One region of the Streptococcus gwangjuensis genome, then DNA from elsewhere that is predicted to be linked to it. Evidence: predicted binding sites of a transcription regulator. Region 1 holds the regulator's gene; the other holds the start of a gene.

Region 1 (10,123 bases):
CAACGTAGTCCTTCCATATTTTGGCTATGCACGTCAAGACCGCATCGCTTCACCTCGTGAGCCACTTACAGCAAAACTGGTTGCCAATATGCTAGTTAAGGCTGGTGTTGATCGTATCCTTACGCTTGATTTACATGCCGTTCAGGTTCAAGGATTCTTTGATATTCCTGTCGATAACCTTTTCACAGTTCCCCTATTTGCAAAACATTATTGCGATAAGGGCTTACTTGGTTCAGATGTTGTTGTTGTCAGCCCTAAAAATTCAGGTGTGAAACGCGCTCGTAGCTTGGCTGAATATCTTGATGCTCCTATCGCCATTATCGACTACCCACAAGACGATGCAACTCGCAACGAAGGTTATATCATCGGTGATGTTGAAGGTAAGAAAGCTATCTTGATTGACGATATTTTAAATACAGGACGTACCTTCTCTGAAGCTGCTAAAATCGTTGAACGTGAAGGTGCTACAGAAATTTATGCTGTTTCTAGCCACGGCCTCTTCGTCGAAGGAGCTGCTGAACTTCTTGACAATACTAATATTAAAGAAATTCTTGTGACTGATTCAGTAGCAACAAAAGAAAAAACTCCTAAAAACGTATGCTACATCACTGCTAGTGAGTTAATTGGTGATGCTATCGTCCGTATCCACGAAAGAAAACCAGTCAGCCCACTCTTTGCTTACAACAAAAAGAAATAAGGTGATTCTTTGATTTATTTGGACAATGCTGCAACGACTCCCATGTCAGCAGTTGCTATTTCAGCGATGACCAAGGTGATGCAAGAAACCCATGGCAATCCATCTAGTATTCATGGTCATGGTCGTCAAGCTGGCAAACTCTTGCGAGAAGCCCGTCAGGAACTAGCTCAGTTACTGGGGACAAAACCTCAACATATCTTTTTCACTTCTGGTGGGACAGAAGGCAACAATACTGCCATCATTGGCTACTGCCTTCGTCATCAAGAACAAGGAAAACATATCATCACAACTGCCATTGAGCACCATGCCGTCCTTGAAACAATTGATTACTTGGTTCAACACTTTGGGTTTGAAGTAACCATTATTCAGCCAGAAAATCAAGAAATCTTAGCCCAGCAAATTCAAAAAGCTTTACGTGATGATACGATTTTGGTTTCTACCATGTTTGCCAATAATGAAACTGGAAACCTACTTCCCATTGCTGAAATTGGCCAAATACTCAAGCAACACCCTGCTGCCTATCATGTTGATGCAGTTCAGGCTATTGGTAAAATCCCTATACACCCAGAAGAATTGGGCATTGATTTTCTCACTGCTTCTGCCCACAAGTTCCATGGTCCTAAGGGAATCGGCTTTCTCTACGCATCTAGCATGGATTTTGATTCCTATCTACATGGCGGAGACCAAGAACAGAAAAAACGTGCAGGGACTGAAAATCTGGCTGCCATCGTAGGCATGCTTGCGGCCCTAAAAGAAGACCTAGAAAAGCAAGAAGACAATTTTCAACATGTACAAAATCTAGAAACTGCCTTTCTTGCAGAGCTAGAGGGAGTTCAGTATTACTTGAATAGAGGACAACATCATCTCCCTTATGTTCTCAATATTGGATTTCCTGGCCAGAAAAACGACCTCTTACTCCTTCGTCTAGATTTAGCTGGAATTTCAATCTCTACTGGCTCAGCCTGTACTGCAGGCATTGTACAATCCAGCCATGTTCTTGAAGCCATGTACGGGGCAAATTCAAAACGCTTGAAGGAATCCGTTCGTATCAGTTTGTCGCCAGAAAATACTGTTGAAGACCTACATACCCTCGCAAAAACCTTAAAAGAAATTATCGGAGGTTAGCCATATGGCATTTGAAAAAACCATTCAGTTAAAAAATTGTCGTTACGACTACACTCTTAGTCCTTCTGTTAAGAAATTCACCCTTAAGGACAACACATTTTTTGAGACAAAAGTTGGTAACTATGAACTAACTCGCCTGCTTGAAAAGGTTCCAAACAGCGGTGAGGGATTCCAGCTCAAAATCATCATTAACAAGGAACTTACAGGTGCTAAAATCAATATCACTGACAAGTTTGGGCTACGTCTAGTTGATATTTTCAAATCAGAAGACCACCACATTCATCAGGAAAAATTCTATTTCCTCATGGATAGCTTGGTAGAACGTGGTGTCTTTACAAAATCGGAAAGATAGAGCCAAAATGTTTGAACTGACCTATAAGGATAACTATCATGTAGAGCGGACTCTAAAGTATGAGGATTACGAGGCTCTCATGCTGGCTCTATCAGGATGTGTGACTCTACCAGATACACTTTATGTGACTTCTCTGACTTTTAAGGGCCAGAAAGTTTATCAGGGTCTGGTCGGAGACCTCTACCGTTTTCTATCACATGCAGATTTTTTACATCAAAACTAAGATTTTTCTTAGTTTTTTCTTATTTTTGTTGATTTTTTCACAATGTTTCTATAAAATAGAAGAATAGAAAGGTTGTGATTTTGTGAAAGATAAACAGTCTGCTATTCCAAAAGCAACAGCGAAAAGACTCTCTCTCTACTATCGAATTTTTAAGAGATTTCATGCAGAAAAGATTGAACGTGCCAACTCTAAACAAATTGCAGAGGCCATTGGGATTGACTCAGCGACCGTACGTCGTGATTTTTCCTATTTTGGTGAACTAGGTCGTCGTGGTTTTGGCTATGATGTCAAAAAACTGATGACGTTTTTTGCCGATTTGCTCAATGATAACTCTATTACCAATGTCATGCTTGTTGGTATTGGAAATATGGGCCATGCCCTTCTCCACTACCGCTTCCACGAGCGTAACAAGATGAAGATTATCATGGCCTTTGACCTAGATGACCATCCTGAAGTTGGTAGCCAAACTCCTGATGGGATTCCTATTTACGGAATTTCTCAAATCAAGGATAAAATCAAGGATGCTGATGTGAAGACTGCTATCTTGACTGTTCCCAGCGTCAAGTCACAAGAGGTTGCCAATCTCTTGGTAGATGCTGGCGTGAAAGGAATTCTCAGTTTTTCACCAGTCCATCTGCATTTACCAAAAGACGTGGTCGTTCAGTATGTTGATTTGACAAGTGAACTCCAAACCCTCCTCTACTTCATGCGAAAAGAGGATTAGAAAGCGAAAATCATTTTATGAAAAAACCAGTTATTGGGATTACAGGAAACGAAAAAACTCATCCAGATGATGACATCATGATGAGCTACGCAACAAAAGGCTTTGTTGAAGGCGTTAAAGACGCTGGAGGGATTCCCATCATCCTACCGATTGGTGATCAAGAAATGGCCTACCACTATATCAGTATGATTGACAAGCTCATCTTGACAGGTGGTCAAAATGTTGATCCAAAATTCTATGGTGAAACAAAAACCATCGATAGCGATGACTACCACCTTCAAAGGGATATCTTTGAACTGGCCCTCATCAAGGAAGCTATTAAACAGAAAAAGCCAATTTTTTCTGTCTGTCGTGGAACTCAACTCTTTAACGTTGCCATGGGTGGAACTTTGTACCAAGATATCGAAGACCATTGGCAGGATTGTTCTGCTGAGTACACAACTCAACGCTTGATGACAGAGCCTGATACAGTTCTTCGAGAAATCTATGGAGAAATTTCGCATATTAACTCCTTCCACCATCAGAGCATCAAGGATTTAGCACCAAATTTAAAGATTGCGGCCCATGATCCTCAAGATGGCATCATTGAAGCTGTCATGAGTACGGATGATGTTGCCTTTCTCGGTGTGCAATGGCACCCAGAATTTCTATTTGAAAATCGCCCCAAGGATAAAAACCTCTTTGACTATGTCGTTAATGAACTTTAGATTAAATCTGTCTTTTCACGATAACTAAAGTAATTAGAATGAGAGACAATCAAATGGTCCAAGAGGACAATCCCCATCAGTTCGCAGGCTTCTTTGACAAGTTTAGTGACATGATCATCATTTCGGCTAGGCGCTACCGCTCCTGAAGGATGATTGTGAACCAAGATGAGAGAAGTCGCCATATGCTTGATTGCATAGTGAAGGATCTCTCGCGGTTCAGCGATACTACGAGTTGCAGAACCGATGAAAATGGTCTGTTGATGGATGATTTGATTTTGAGTATTGAGATAGAGCGCCACCAGGTGCTCTTGTTTTTTATGTCCCAACTCCTGCTGCATCTTCTTGGCCAACTTTTGGCTACTAAGAATACTTTCCAACTCAATAGTCTCATGTTTATGAATACGATGCCCCAGTTCAATCATAGCTTGTAATTCTATGGACTTAACACGACCTATACCAGACAGACTCTGCAATTCCTGCAGGGTCATTTTTTTCAAATCCGTTAGGCTTGAAAGATTGTTCAAGACTTTCTGGGCAATTTCAAAAACACTGACTTGACGTGTTCCTGTCCTAAGTAAAATAGCTAGCAACTCTTGATTACTGAGCGCTTCTACTCCTTCCTTAGCTAGTCTTTCTCTTGGTAATAGTGAATCTTCTTGAAATGAAATACTATACATAAAAATCCTCCTCACTTTATTATTCGTGAGAAGGATGGAAAATTAGATTTTTTTCTCAATTGGAGCCACACTGGCTAAAAGTTTTTTCAAACCTACTTCTGGGAAATTGATTTTTAATTCCTGAGTAGCACCGCTACCTGAAACTTCCAGAACAGTTCCCTCTCCCCACTTCTTGTGGAGGGCAATGTCACCAATGGACCAATTTGCCTCGCTAGACGCTGATTTTGCTCCAGCTGTAAATTGACCAAATGGGAGACCACTTGACTGGATAGATTTTGGTGCAGCATTGCGTTTCCGTTCTTGAAGAGCTTGAGCCAAACTCATACCTTGACCAAAGGCAAGACCACCACTGCTATAAGATGCCTTAAAGCTTGTATTGGCTGGACGAGCCAATCCTTGATACTCAAGTAAGTCTGAACTGATTTCGTTAATAAAACGAGTTGGACGGTTGTAGTTGGTACGACCAAAAAGCAGGCGTGAGTTGGCATTGGTCAGATAGAGAATTTTCTCTGCACGCGTGATACCTACATAGGCTAGACGGCGTTCTTCTTCTAATTCATCTTGATCTTCAGCTGCACGGCTAAGCGGAAAGACATTTTCTTCCATCCCAATCAAAAAGACAACTGGAAACTCGAGACCTTTGGCAGCGTGTAGGGTCATCAGGGTCACTTCTGATGTCTCCTGACTACCTGAATCTGTGTCTGCAATTAAGGCCAAATCATTTAAGAAACGACTCAGTTTATCCAGACCAGTTTCCTCTTCTGGCCCATCAGAGGTGTCATCAAAGTTTTTCGTCACAGAAAGGAACTCTTCAATATTTTCAACCCGAGCCTTGCTTTCTAAAGTCGCTTGAGCATTTAGAATATCGACGTAACCTGTTTTTTCTAGGACGGCCTCAACCAACTCAGTAATGCTTAAGTGGTCCAGTTGCTCCCGCAAATCCAGAATCATATTGGCAAAATCCCAGATAGACTGGGCTGCTTTACCCTTGATACCAGACAACATGATGTTTGCAGAAGCATCTAGCATGGACATGTCTTGCATATTCGCAAAGTCACGAATTTTCTCGACTGTACCTGGCCCAATTCCACGTTTAGGCTCGTTGATAATACGCTCAAAACTGATATTGTCACTCAAATTGGCAATAAGATTGAGGTAAGCGATAATATCTCGGATTTCCTTACGGCTGTAGAACTTGGTTCCGCCAACCATGGTATAAGGGATATTTGACTTGAGCAAGGCTTCCTCAATAGTACGGGACTGCGCATTAGTACGATAAAGAACTGCAAAATCCTTGTGAAGGAAGTTTTGGTTGCGACCCAGTTCATCGATGGTTTTGGCTACAAATACAGCCTCATCTATTTCATCATTAGCACGATAGTAAACGATTTGCTCCCCATCAGCATTCTGGGTCCAGAGATTCTTAGGACGGCGGTTTTTATTATTTTTAATAACCTCGTTAGCCGCTTGGAGAATGGTTTTAGTTGAGCGGTAATTCTCCTCCAACAAAACAACCTTGGCTTGGGGATAATCCTTTTCGAAGTCCAAGATATTCTGCATATCAGCACCACGCCAACCGTAGATAGACTGGTCCGCATCCCCAACCACACAGATGTTTTTTAAGCGCGAAGCCAAGAGTTTGACCAATTGGTACTGGGCATGGTTGGTATCTTGGTACTCATCAACGTGGATGTATTGGAATTTCTGTTGATAGCAGGTCAAAACATCAGGATTTTGATCAAAGAGACGCAAGGTCAGCATAATCAAATCATCAAAGTCAACAGACTCAGACTGACGAAGCTCTTTTTGATAAGCCGTGTAACACTGGGCCACGATTTGCGTATACATATCGCCAGCTTGGGCAGCATAGGCAACATCATCAATCAAATCATTCTTAGCATTGGAAATGGTCCCCAAAATAGTTCGTTCATTCCATTTTTTAGGATCCAAGTTCAACTGTTTAAGAATGCGTTTCATGAGCGTTCGCTGTTCACCAGGATCTACAATAGTGAAATTGCGGTTGTAGCCAATATAGTCCGCATCGCGACGCAAAATACGAACACACATGGAGTGGAAGGTCGCAATCAGACAGTCCTGAGTGGCTGGATTGAGGCTATAAGCACGCTCCTTCATCTCACGCGCAGCCTTATTAGTAAAGGTAATGGCCAAGATATTCCAAGGATTGACCAGCTTTTCATCAATCAAATAAGCGATACGGTGGGTCAAAACACGGGTCTTTCCAGAACCAGCCCCTGCCATGATTAACAAGGGACCTTCTGTCGTTTGCACCGCCTCAGCCTGACGGTCATTCATTCCATTTAATAATGCGTTCATCTTCTCTTCCTTACTCTTGAAGTCAATATTTCTATTATATCAGAATTCAAGGAAAATATCTTTACCTAGACTGGTTACGTGTAGAAGGCAACTTCTTATATCTAGATAAAAAATGAGCTTGGATATTATTTCCAAACTCATTTGAATTCAATTAAACTATTAGAACAAGCCTAGAACGGTTCCATCGCTTTCAACATCCATATTGAGAGCTGCTGGTCGTTTTGGAAGTCCTGGCATGGTCATGACATCACCAGTTAGGGCAACGATGAAGCCTGCACCTAATTTTGGCACCAATTCGCGAATGGTAATTTCAAAGTTTTCAGGTGCTCCAAGTGCATTTGGATTATCTGAGAAACTATATTGAGTTTTAGCCATACAGATTGGTAATTTGTCCCAACCGTTTTGAACGATTTGAGCGATTTGTGTTTGAGCTTTCTTCTCAAAGTTCACTTTACTACCACGGTAGATTTCAGTAACAATCTTTTCAATCTTTTCTTGGACAGAAAGGTCATTGTCATACAAACGTTTATAGTTAGATGGGTTTTCAGCAATAGTCTTAACAACCGTTTCAGCAAGAGCTACTCCACCTTCCGCACCATCAGCCCAGACACTTGCCAACTCAACTGGTACATCGATTGAGGCACAAAGTTCTTTCAAGGCTGCAATTTCAGCTTCTGTATCAGAAACAAATTCATTGATTGCTACAACTGCAGGTACTCCAAATTTACGGATATTTTCAACGTGGCGTTTCAAGTTAGCAAAACCTGCACGAACTGCTTCTACGTTTTCTTCAGTAAGAGCGTCTTTAGCCACACCACCATTCATCTTAAGGGCACGAAGGGTTGCAACAATGACAACTGCATCTGGAGATGTTGGCAAGTTTGGTGTCTTGATATCAAGGAATTTTTCAGCACCAAGGTCTGCACCAAAACCAGCTTCAGTAACAGTGTAATCAGCCAAGTGAAGTGCTGTTGTAGTTGCCAAGACAGAGTTACATCCGTGAGCGATATTGGCAAATGGACCACCGTGTACAAAAGCAGGCGTACCATAAATTGTCTGAACCAGGTTCGGCTTAATCGCATCCTTCAAAATCAAAGCTAAGGCACCTTCAACCTGCAAATCACCTACAGAAACAGGTGTACGGTCATAGCGGTAACCAATAACAATATTAGCCAAACGTCGTTTCAAGTCCTCTATGTTCGTTGCTAAGCAAAGAATGGCCATGATCTCTGAAGCAACTGTAATGTCAAAACCATCTTCACGTGGGATACCATTTAAAGGACCACCAAGCCCAACTGTAACATGACGAAGTGCACGATCGTTCAAGTCCACAACACGTTTCCAGAGGATACGACGTTGGTCAATTCCCAACTCGTTTCCTTGGTGCAAGTGGTTGTCAATCAAGGCAGAAAGAGCATTGTTGGCAGTTGTAATAGCATGCATGTCTCCAGTGAAGTGAAGGTTGATGTCTTCCATTGGCAGAACTTGAGCGTAACCACCACCAGCGGCACCACCCTTGATACCCATTACTGGACCAAGAGATGGTTCGCGAATAGCAATCATGGTTTTCTTGCCAATCTTGTTCAAGGCATCCGCAAGACCAATGGTAATAGTTGATTTTCCTTCACCTGCAGGTGTTGGGTTGATGGCAGTAACCAGAATCAATTTTCCAACCGGATTGCTCTCAACTGCACGAATTTTATCAAAGCTGAGCTTAGCCTTGTACTTTCCGTACAACTCCAAATCGTCGTAAGAAATACCAAGTTTCTCTACAACATCAACGATTGGTTTCAACTCAATACTCTGTGCAATTTCAATATCTGTTTTCATTCAAAACTCCTCTAACCTCTTATATGATAATTCATTATAACACAAAACAAGATTTTTAACATCCTAAAACTCTCTAAACGTTCGTAAATATCCCTGTTTTTAAGGTTTTTAGAGCCCTTTCTTAAATTTTATATGGCTTTATAGTTTGAAACTATATTCTTTCCTTTTACCAAATTTTTATTGCTTTCATTTTACTTACCGTTTATTTTTGTGTACAATAGTGCTATGAAAATTTTAGTTACATCGGGCGGTACCAGTGAAGCTATCGATAGCGTCCGCTCTATCACTAACCATTCTACAGGTCGCCTGGGCAAAATCATCACAGAAACTTTGCTTGCTGCAGGGCATGAAGTTTGTTTAATTACTACAAAACAAGCTTTGAAGCCAGAAGCCCATCCCAACCTAAATATTCGAGAAATTAACAATACCAAGGACCTTCTAATAGAAATGCAAGAACGTGTTGCAGATTATCAGGTTTTGATTCACTCAATGGCGGTGTCCGACTACACTCCTGTTTATATGACAGGGGTTGAGGAAGTTCAGGCTAGCTCCAATCTAGAAGAATTTTTAAGCAAGCAGAATCATCAAGCTAAGATTTCTTCAACTGATGAGGTTCAGGTTTTGTTCCTTAAAAAGACACCCAAAATCATCTCCCTAGTCAAGGAATGGAATCCTGCTATTCATCTGATTGGCTTTAAACTGCTGGTTGAAGTTACCGAAGATCATCTGGTTGACATTGCTAGAAAAAGTCTTATCAAAAACCAAGCAGAGTTGATTATAGCCAATGATCTAACTCAAATATCAGCAAACCAGCATCGTGCAATCTTTGTTGAGAAAGATTATCTTCAAACGGTTAACACTAAAGAAGAAATTGCAAAACTCCTCCTTGAAAAAATTCAAGCCTATCATTCTTAGAAAGGAAAGCTATGGCACATATTCTCTTGGCTGTAACGGGCTCAATCGCCTCTTATAAGTCGGCAGATTTAGTCAGTTCTCTAAAAAAACAAGGTCATCAAGTCACTGTTTTAATGACTCAGGCTGCTACAGAGTTTATCCAACCTTTGACACTACAGGCACTTTCACAGAATTTCGTCCACTTAGATGTCATGAAGGAACCCTATCCTGCTCAAGTCAATCATATAGAACTGGGAAAAAAAGCAGATTTATTTATCGTGTCCCCTGCTACTGCTAACACTATTGCAAAACTAGCCCACGGCTTTGCGGACAACATGGTGACCAGTACGGCTCTAGCCTTGCCAAGTCATATCCCAAAACTCATCGCACCAGCAATGAATACAAAAATGTATGACCATCCAACAACTCAGGCTAATCTAAAAACATTAGAAAGCTACGGCTATCAGCTGATTGCTCCAAAAGAATCCCTACTAGCTTGTGGCGACCATGGACGAGGAGCTTTAGCCGACCTCACAATTATTTTAGAAAGAATAAAGGAA
Region 2 (10,123 bases), 870 kb from region 1:
AAATGAGATAGCAGTAGAACCTTTTGTTTATCCACTTGCTAGCTTGCAAGATGCAAGTGTTTTAATGAAATTTAAAGAAAATTTTCAAAAATGGACTCAAGGTACTGAAATATAAAATAGATTTTGTTATAATAGATGAAAACGCTTAAAAAGGGGTATCATGTTATGACAAAAACAATTGCAATCAATGCGGGAAGTTCAAGTTTGAAATGGCAATTATACTTAATGCCAGAAGAAAAAGTATTAGCGAAAGGTTTGATTGAACGTATCGGTTTGAAAGATTCAATTTCAACTGTAAAATTTGATGGCCGTTCTGAACAACAAATTTTGGATATCGAAAATCATACACAAGCTGTTAAAATTTTATTGGATGACTTGATTCGTTTCGATATTATCAAGGCTTATGACGAGATTACAGGTGTTGGACACCGTGTTGTCGCCGGTGGAGAATATTTCAAAGAATCAACAGTCGTTGAGGGAGATGTTTTAGAAAAAGTTGAAGAATTGAGATTGTTGGCTCCTCTCCACAATCCAGCCAATGCAGCCGGTGTTCGTGCCTTCAAGGAATTGTTGCCAGACATTACGAGTGTAGTTGTTTTTGATACTTCATTCCACACAAGTATGCCAGAGAAAGCTTATCGTTACCCTCTACCAACAAAATATTACACAGAAAACAAGGTTCGTAAATATGGTGCCCACGGTACAAGTCACCAGTTTGTAGCAGGAGAAGCTGCAAAACTCTTGGGACGTCCATTAGAAGACTTGAAATTGATTACTTGCCATATCGGTAATGGTGCTTCTATTACAGCAGTTAAGGGCGGTCAATCTGTTGATACTTCAATGGGATTCACTCCACTTGGTGGTGTGATGATGGGAACACGTACAGGAGATATTGACCCAGCTATCATTCCTTACTTAATGCAATATACAGAGGACTTTAATACTCCTGAAGACATTAGTCACGTTCTTAATCGTGAATCAGGACTAATGGGGGTTTCAGGTAAATCTAGTGATATGCGTGATGTGATTGCTGCTATGGAAGAAGGGGATCACGATGCCACTTTAGCCTATGAGATGTATGTTGATCGCATTCAAAAACATATCGGTCAATACCTTGCAGTCTTAAATGGAGCAGATGCTATTATCTTTACTGCAGGTATCGGTGAAAATGCTGCAAACGTACGTGAAGATGTTATTTCAGGTATCTCTTGGTTTGGCTGTGATGTTGACCCAGAGAAGAATGTCTTTGGTGTGACAGGAGATATCTCAACAGAGGCAGCGAAAATCCGTGTTTTGGTTATTCCAACTGATGAAGAATTAGTCATTGCCCGTGACGTTGAACGCTTGAAAAAATAAGTAAAACTAGAAAAATATTCAGTACAAGGAGTTGGGAAAGAGATTTTTCCAGCTTCTTTTTCTGATGGAAATGTCCAAAACCTTGCTATGATTGGCTTTTTTGAAAAATATGGTATAATAGTAGTAATTTAATAGATGGAGTTGAGTTTTGAAGAAAAACTTTCGTGTAAAAAGAGAGAAAGATTTTAAGGCGATTTTCAAGGAGGGGACAAGTTTTGCCAATCGCAAATTTGTTGTCTACCAACTAGAAAACCAGAAAAACCATTTTCGAGTAGGTCTATCAGTTAGCAAAAAACTGGGGAATGCCGTCACTAGAAATCAAATTAAGCGACGGATTCGGCATATTATCCAGAATGCAAAAGGGAGTCTGGTAGAAGATGTCGACTTTGTTGTCATTGCTCGAAAAGGAGTCGAAACCTTGGAATACGCAGAGATGGAGAAAAATCTACTCCACGTATTAAAATTATCAAAGATTTATCAGGAAGGAAATGGGAGTGAAAAAGAAACTACAGTTGACTAGTTTGCTAGGACTGTCTCTATTGATCATGACAGCTTGTGCGACAAATGGGACAACTAGCGATATTACAGCCGAATCGGCTGATTTTTGGAGTAAATTTGTTTACTTCTTTGCGGAAATCATTCGCTTTTTATCGTTTGATATCAGTATCGGAGTAGGGATTATTCTCTTTACGATCTTGATTCGTACAGTCCTCTTGCCAGTTTTCCAAGTGCAAATGGTGGCATCCAGAAAAATGCAGGAAGCTCAACCTCGCATTAAGGCGCTTCGAGAACAATATCCAGGTCGAGATATGGAAAGCAGAACCAAGCTAGAGCAAGAAATGCGTAAAGTCTTTAAAGAAATGGGTGTCAGACAGTCAGATTCTCTTTGGCCGATTTTGATTCAGATGCCGGTTATCTTGGCTTTGTTCCAAGCTCTATCAAGAGTTGACTTTTTAAAGACAGGTCATTTCTTATGGATTAACCTTGGTGGTGTGGATACAACCCTTGTTCTTCCTGTTTTAGCAGCTGTATTCACCTTTTTAAGTACTTGGCTGTCTAATAAAGCCTTGTCTGAGCGTAATGGCGCTACGACTGCGATGATGTATGGTATTCCGGTCTTGATCTTTATCTTTGCAGTTTATGCGCCAGGTGGAGTCGCCCTCTACTGGACAGTGTCCAATGCTTATCAAGTCTTGCAAACCTATTTCTTGAACAATCCATTCAAGATTATTGCAGAGCGCGAGGCGGTAGCTCAGGCACAGAAAGATTTGGAAAATAGAAAAAGAAAAGCCAAGAAAAAGGCTCAGAAAACGAAATAATAAGGAGGAATCTGGTAATGGGAGTATTTACAGGTTCAACTGTTGAAGAAGCAATCCAGAAAGGATTGAAAGAATTAGATATTCCAAGAATGAAGGCTCATATCAAAGTCATTTCTCGCGAGAAAAAAGGATTTCTTGGTTTATTTGGTAAAAAACCAGCTCAAGTTGACATTGAAGCTATTAGTGAGACAACTGTCATTAAAGCAAATCAACAAGCTATTAAGGGTGTTCCTAAAGAAATCAATGAACAAAATGAACCGGTCAAAACGGTCAGTGAAGCAACCGTTGATTTGGGTCATGTTGTAGAAGCAATTAAAAAGATTGAAGAAGAAGGCCAAGGGGTTTCTGATGAAGTCAAGGCTGAAATCTTGAAAAATGAAAAACATGCTAGCACCATCTTAGAAGAAACTGGGCACATTGAGATTTTAAATGAATTACAGCTTGAAGAAGCTGGTTTCGGAGAAGAAGTAGAAACTCCTATTGTCGAGACTCAAGCTGAACGAACTGAAAGTCAAGAATTAGAAGATTTGGGCTTAAAGGTGGAACCGAGCTTTGATATTGAACAAGTAGCTACGGAAGTAACGACTTATGTTCAAACTATTATTGATGATATGGACGTTGAGGCGACGATTTCGAATGATTATAATCGTCGTAGCATCAATCTGCAAATTGATACCAACGAACCAGGTCGTATTATCGGTTACCATGGCAAAGTTTTAAAGGCCTTGCAACTATTGGCTCAAAATTATCTTTATAACCGCTATTCAAGAACCTTCTATATCACAATCAATGTTAATGATTATGTTGAACACCGTGCAGAAGTCTTGCAGACCTATGCGCAAAAATTGGCGGCTCGTGTTTTAGAAGAAGGCCGTAGTCATCAGACAGATCCCATGTCAAATAGTGAACGCAAGATTATCCATCGTATTATTTCACGCATGGATGGCGTGACTAGTTACTCTGAGGGTGATGAGCCAAATCGCTATGTCGTTGTAGATACAGAATAAACAAAATCAGGGTTATCCTGATTTTTTGCTAGCTGGAGGAGATTAAATTAATGTTGAATAAGATAAGAGACTATCTAGACTTTGCTGGTTTGCAGTACCGTAATCCTGATAAAGCGGGAGTAGAGCGAGAGAAAATGTTGGCATTTCGCCACAAAGGTCAAGAGGCCAGAAAGGCTTTTACAGAACTGGCTAAAGCCTTTCAAGCGAGCCATCCAGAATGGTAACTTCAACAGACTAGCCAGTGGATGAACCAAGCGCAGCGCTTGCGACCGCACTTCTGGGCTTATCTACAGCGTGAGGGGAGAGTGACAGAACCTATGTTGGCTCTTCGTTTGTATGGAGTACCCTCTGATTTTGGTGTTTCCTTAGAAGTCAGTTTCATCGAGCGCAAGAAAGATGAGCAAACTCTAGGCAAGCAGGCCAAAGTTTTAGAAATTCCAACCGTTGAAGGGATTTATTATCTAGCCTACTCTGATGGCCAAAGTCAACGGTGGGAGGCGAACGAAGAAAATCGTCAAGTCTTAGTCGAGAAGGTAGGCAGTCAAGAAATCCGAAAAGTGTTAGTTAAATCAGATGTTTCTATCATAGAAAATCAATCATTAGAAGTGATTTTAGAAAAATTAGAAGATGCTTATGAACGCTTACTTCCCTACTATCAGGCGACAAGAGAGTAGAAAATAGGAGACTTATCTAGCGTCGAATTGTTTAATTGCTATTCTATGTATTTTTTCATATAATAGTAAAATAGAATGTGTGATTCAGTAATCACCTCAAATAGAAAGGAAATTCTATGTCAAATCTATCTGTTAATGCAATTCGTTTCCTAGGTATTGACGCCATTAATAAAGCCAACTCAGGTCACCCAGGTGTGGTTATGGGAGCGGCTCCAATGGCTTACAGCCTCTTTACAAAACAACTTCGTATCAATCCAGCTCAACCAAACTGGATTAACCGCGACCGCTTTATTCTTTCAGCTGGTCATGGTTCAATGCTTCTTTATGCCCTTCTTCACCTTTCTGGTTTTGAAGATGTCAGCATGGATGAAATCAAGAACTTCCGTCAATGGGGTTCAAAAACACCAGGTCACCCAGAATTTGGCCATACAGCAGGGATTGATGCTACGACAGGTCCTCTAGGACAAGGAATCTCAACTGCCACTGGTTTTGCCCAAGCAGAGCGTTTCTTGGCAGCCAAATATAATCGTGAAGGCTACAATATCTTTGACCACTATACTTACGTTATCTGTGGAGACGGAGACTTGATGGAAGGTGTCTCAAGTGAGGCGGCTTCATACGCAGGTTTGCAAAAACTAGATAAGTTGGTTGTCCTTTATGATTCAAATGACATCAACTTGGATGGTGAGACAAAGGATTCCTTTACAGAAAGTGTTCGTGACCGTTACAATGCTTACGGTTGGCATACAGCCTTGGTTGAAGATGGAACAGACTTGGAAGCTATCCATGCTGCTATCGAAACAGCTAAAGCTTCAGGTAAACCATCTTTGATTGAAGTGAAGACTGTCATTGGATATGGTTCTCCAAACAAACAAGGAACTAATGCTGTACACGGTGCCCCTCTTGGAGCAGATGAAACTGCAGCAACTCGTCAGGCTCTTGGTTGGGACTATGAACCATTTGAAATTCCAGAACAAGTTTACGCTGATTTCAAAGAAAATGTTGCAGACCGTGGTGCATCAGCTTATCAAGCTTGGGCAAAATTAGTTGCTGATTATAAAGAAGCTCACCCAGAACTAGCTGCAGAAGTAGAGGCCATCATCGATGGACGTGATCCAGTTGAAGTGACTCCAGCAGACTTCCCAGCTTTAGAAAATGGTTTCTCTCAAGCAACTCGTAATTCAAGCCAAGATGCCTTGAATGTTGTGGCGGCTAAGTTACCAACCTTCCTAGGTGGATCAGCTGACCTTGCTCACTCAAACATGACTTATATCAAGACTGACGGACTTCAAGACGATTCCAACCGCTTGAACCGCAACATTCAGTTTGGTGTTCGTGAATTTGCCATGGGAACAATCTTGAACGGGATGGCCCTTCACGGTGGACTTCGAGTATACGGTGGAACTTTCTTCGTCTTCTCTGACTATGTGAAGGCGGCTGTCCGCTTGTCAGCTTTGCAAGGTCTTCCTGTGACTTATGTTTTTACCCACGATTCAATCGCGGTTGGGGAAGACGGTCCAACGCACGAACCAGTTGAGCATTTAGCAGGTCTTCGTGCTATGCCAAATCTAAATGTTTTCCGTCCAGCAGATGCGCGTGAAACGCAAGCAGCTTGGTACCTTGCAGTGACAAGTGAGAAAACACCAACTGCCCTTGTCTTGACCCGTCAAAACTTGACTGTCGAAGAGGGAACAGACTTCGACAAGGTTGCAAAAGGTGCCTATGTTGTCTATGAAAATGCAGCAGACTTTGATACCATCTTGATTGCGACAGGTTCAGAGGTCAATCTTGCTGTCTCAGCTGCTAAAGAATTGGCTAGTCAAGGTGCAAAAGTCCGCGTAGTCAGCATGCCATCTACAGATGTCTTTGATAAACAAGATGCAGCTTACAAGGAAGAAATCCTTCCAAATGCAGTTCGCCGTCGTGTTGCAGTCGAAATGGGTGCAAGTCAAAACTGGTACAAATATGTTGGACTAGATGGTGCTGTTCTTGGTATTGATACCTTCGGAGCCTCTGCCCCAGCACCAAAAGTATTGGCAGAATATGGCTTTACTGTAGAAAATCTAGTAAAAGTCGTTCAAAACTTGAAATAATCCTAAAAATCAGGGCGCAAGCTCTGATTTTTCTTACTAGAAAAGCAAGGTACAATCTTGTAAAAGTAGCTGAAATTTGATATAGTAGTCCTATGTAAAAGACAAAGGAGAATACAATGAATCCAAATTATACATTTTTAATTATGCTTGTAGCGATGTTTGCCTTGATGTTCTTTATGCAACGCTCTCAAAAGAAACAAGCACAAAAACGTATGGAAAGCTTAAATAAACTGCAAAAAGGCTATGAAGTGATTACAATCGGTGGACTTTACGGAACAGTCGATGAAGTAGATACTGAGAAGAGAACGATTGTTCTTGATGTAGATGGAGTTTACTTGACTTTTGAACTAGCTGCTATCAAGACCGTATTACCGCTGAAAGAAACAGCTTCACTAGAAGGCGCAATTGAAAAATAAGACGGGATTACTAACTCCCGTTTTTCTATAAAAGAAAGGAAATGGGATGAAAAAACTAGTCTTTGTCTGTTTGGGGAATATTTGTCGCAGCCCTATGGCCGAGTTTGTTATGAAATCAATGACAGATAATTATGAAATCCAAAGTCGAGCGACTTCCTCTTGGGAACATGGTAATCCGATTCATAAGGGAACTCAAGGGATTTTTCAACAGTATGAGATTCCTTATGAAAAAGGCAAGACATCGCTTCAGATTAGTAAGGAAGATTTTGAAGCCTTTGATTATATTATCGGTATGGATGCTTCAAATGTTTCTGACTTACGTCAGATGTGTCCAGCAGACTGTAAAGATAAGATTTACTCATTCGCATCTGAAAGTGTTCCAGATCCTTGGTATACAGGAGATTTTGAGGAAACCTATCGACGTGTTCAAGAGGGTTGCAGGGCTTGGTTAGAATGTTTAGAAAAGGAGAGTGAAGATGGAAAATCTTGAGAATTTTTACGAGAAGTATCGTGTCTATCTGACTCGTCCACGTTTAGAGCTTTTAGCAGTAGTTGCCATTGTTTTTTGTGCTGTACTCGTCTTTTTTCTAAATATTCCCGGAAAAGGAGTTCTAAAGCTTGATAATGGAACGATTATTTACGACGGCAGTCTTGTCCGTGGTAAAATGAATGGGCAAGGTACCATTACCTTCCAAAACGGGGACCATTATACAGGTGGTTTCAGCAATGGAGCCTTCAATGGAAAAGGTACCTTTCAATCTAAAGAAGGCTGGACCTACGAAGGTGATTTTGTAAATGGTCAGGCTGAAGGAAAAGGGAAACTAACAACAGAACAAGAAGTCGTTTATGAAGGAACTTTTAAACAAGGCGTTTTTCAACAAAAATAGGGCCTCCTTATCAAAGGAGGTATTGTTAGTACCTAAAAGTAAGCGCTTACTAGAAAATCTATCTCTTTCCAAGCTCCTCTTCCAATCAAGCTTGTGAAATAAAAAAATATTTAAAATTAATTTCACAAACTCTAAAGAAAAAACTCGATAAGTAAAGAAAATGGGAAAAAATTCACAAACAATAAAAAATTCTTTGTGAAATGTTTATGAAACTGTTTACAAAGTTGAAATAATGCGTTATAATAAACTTGTGAAAAAATTAACAAAGGATATCGATCCTTGAAAGCTATGGAGGAAAATATGGCTGATAAAAAAACTGTGACACCAGAAGAAAAGAAACTCGCTGCTGAAAAGCATGTCGACGGCTTGGTGCAAAAAGCTTTAGTTGCTCTTGAGGAAATGCGTAAACTCGACCAAGAACAGGTCGACTACATCGTAGCTAAAGCGTCAGTGGCAGCTTTGGATGCCCACGGAGAATTGGCTCTACATGCCTATGAAGAAACAGGACGTGGTGTATTTGAAGACAAAGCAACTAAGAACTTGTTTGCTTGTGAACACGTAGTAAACAACATGCGCCACACTAAAACAGTTGGTGTTATCGAAGAAGACGATGTAACAGGTTTGACTCTTATCGCTGAACCAGTTGGCGTTGTTTGTGGTATCACTCCTACAACAAACCCAACATCAACAGCAATCTTTAAGGCATTGATTTCATTGAAGACACGTAATCCAATTGTCTTTGCCTTCCATCCATCCGCTCAAGAATCATCAGCTCACGCAGCTCAAATAGTTCGTGATGCTGCGATTAAAGCAGGAGCTCCTGAAAACTGTGTACAGTGGATCACTGAACCATCTATGGAAGCAACTAGTGCCCTTATGAACCACGAAGGTGTTGCCACAATCCTTGCAACAGGTGGTAATGCCATGGTTAAAGCGGCATACTCATGTGGTAAACCAGCTCTTGGGGTAGGTGCCGGAAACGTTCCAGCTTATGTTGAAAAATCAGCTAACATCCGCCAAGCTGCACACGATATCGTTATGTCTAAATCATTTGATAATGGTATGGTCTGTGCATCTGAACAAGCGGTTATCATTGATAAAGAAATTTACGATGAATTTGTAGCAGAGTTCAAATCTTACCACACTTACTTTGTAAACAAAAAAGAAAAAGCTCTTCTTGAAGAATTCTGCTTCGGCGTGAAAGCAAACAGCAAAAACTGTGCTGGTGCAAAATTGAACGCTGATATCGTTGGTAAACCAGCAACTTGGATTGCAGAGCAAGCAGGATTTACAGTTCCAGAAGGAACAAACATTCTTGCAGCAGAATGTAAAGAAGTTGGTGAAAACGAGCCATTGACTCGTGAAAAATTGTCACCAGTTATCGCAGTTTTAAAATCTGAAAGCCGTGAAGATGGTATTACTAAGGCTCGTCAAATGGTTGAATTTAACGGTCTTGGGCACTCAGCAGCTATCCACACAGCTGACGAAGAATTAACTAAAGAATTTGGTAAAGCTGTTAAAGCTATTCGTGTTATCTGTAACTCACCTTCTACTTTCGGTGGCATCGGGGATGTTTATAATGCCTTCTTGCCATCATTGACACTTGGATGTGGTTCTTACGGACGCAACTCAGTTGGGGATAACGTTAGTGCCATTAACCTCTTGAATATCAAAAAAGTCGGAAGACGGAGAAATAACATGCAATGGATGAAACTTCCTTCAAAAACATACTTTGAACGTGATTCAATTCAATACCTTCAAAAATGTCGTGACGTTGAACGTGTCATGATCGTTACTGACCATGCCATGGTAGAGCTTGGTTTCCTTGATCGTATCATCGAACAACTTGACCTTCGTCGCAATAAGGTTGTTTACCAAATCTTTGCTGATGTAGAACCAGATCCAGATATCACTACAGTTGAACGTGGTACTGAGATTATGCGTGCCTTCAAACCAGATACAATCATCGCTCTCGGTGGTGGATCTCCAATGGATGCCGCTAAAGTAATGTGGCTCTTCTATGAGCAACCAGAAGTGGACTTCCGTGACCTTGTCCAAAAATTCATGGATATCCGTAAACGTGCCTTCAAATTCCCATTGCTTGGTAAGAAGACTAAATTCATCGCGATTCCAACTACATCTGGTACAGGATCTGAAGTAACACCATTTGCCGTTATCTCTGATAAAGCAAATAACCGTAAATACCCAATCGCTGACTACTCATTGACACCAACCGTGGCAATCGTAGACCCTGCTTTGGTATTGACAGTTCCTGGATTTGTTGCTGCGGACACTGGTATGGACGTATTGACTCACGCGACTGAAGCTTACGTATCACAAATGGCTAGCGACTACACTGACGGTCTTGCAC

What was found. Region 1 encodes Rex, which represses fermentation and respiration genes when NADH is low (regulators of the CRP and FNR family bind a similar motif). Its sites were predicted from a motif close to TTGTGAANTANTTCACAA; they were not measured.
Region 2: a site for Rex is predicted at 8,001-8,018, ahead of adhE (bifunctional acetaldehyde-CoA/alcohol dehydrogenase). Genes of this name have one in related genera too.

What each region holds. Positions count from the first base shown of each region.
Region 1 covers NZ_CP032621.1:770,749-780,871, reverse strand. The annotation lists gene D7D53_RS03845 (ribose-phosphate diphosphokinase) at 1-697, shown strand, start outside; gene D7D53_RS03840 (cysteine desulfurase family protein) at 707-1,822, shown strand; gene D7D53_RS03835 (DUF1831 domain-containing protein) at 1,827-2,174, shown strand; gene D7D53_RS03830 (DUF4649 family protein) at 2,182-2,397, shown strand; gene D7D53_RS03825 (redox-sensing transcriptional repressor Rex) at 2,480-3,121, shown strand; gene D7D53_RS03820 (gamma-glutamyl-gamma-aminobutyrate hydrolase family protein) at 3,139-3,828, shown strand; gene radC (RadC family protein) at 3,825-4,505, opposite strand; gene pcrA (DNA helicase PcrA) at 4,548-6,839, opposite strand; gene D7D53_RS03805 (formate--tetrahydrofolate ligase) at 6,999-8,669, opposite strand; gene coaB (phosphopantothenate--cysteine ligase) at 8,895-9,584, shown strand; gene coaC (phosphopantothenoylcysteine decarboxylase) at 9,596-10,123, shown strand, end outside.
Region 2 covers NZ_CP032621.1:1,635,872-1,645,994, reverse strand. The annotation lists gene D7D53_RS08305 (class I SAM-dependent methyltransferase) at 1-115, shown strand, start outside; gene D7D53_RS08300 (acetate kinase) at 166-1,356, shown strand; gene rnpA (ribonuclease P protein component) at 1,505-1,876, shown strand; gene D7D53_RS08290 (membrane protein insertase YidC) at 1,851-2,675, shown strand; gene jag (RNA-binding cell elongation regulator Jag/EloR) at 2,693-3,682, shown strand; partial or broken gene D7D53_RS08280 (HI_0552 family protein) at 3,733-4,356, shown strand; gene tkt (transketolase) at 4,473-6,449, shown strand; gene yajC (preprotein translocase subunit YajC) at 6,566-6,865, shown strand; gene D7D53_RS08265 (low molecular weight protein-tyrosine-phosphatase) at 6,912-7,355, shown strand; gene D7D53_RS08260 (MORN repeat-containing protein) at 7,342-7,752, shown strand; gene adhE (bifunctional acetaldehyde-CoA/alcohol dehydrogenase) at 8,053-10,123, shown strand, end outside.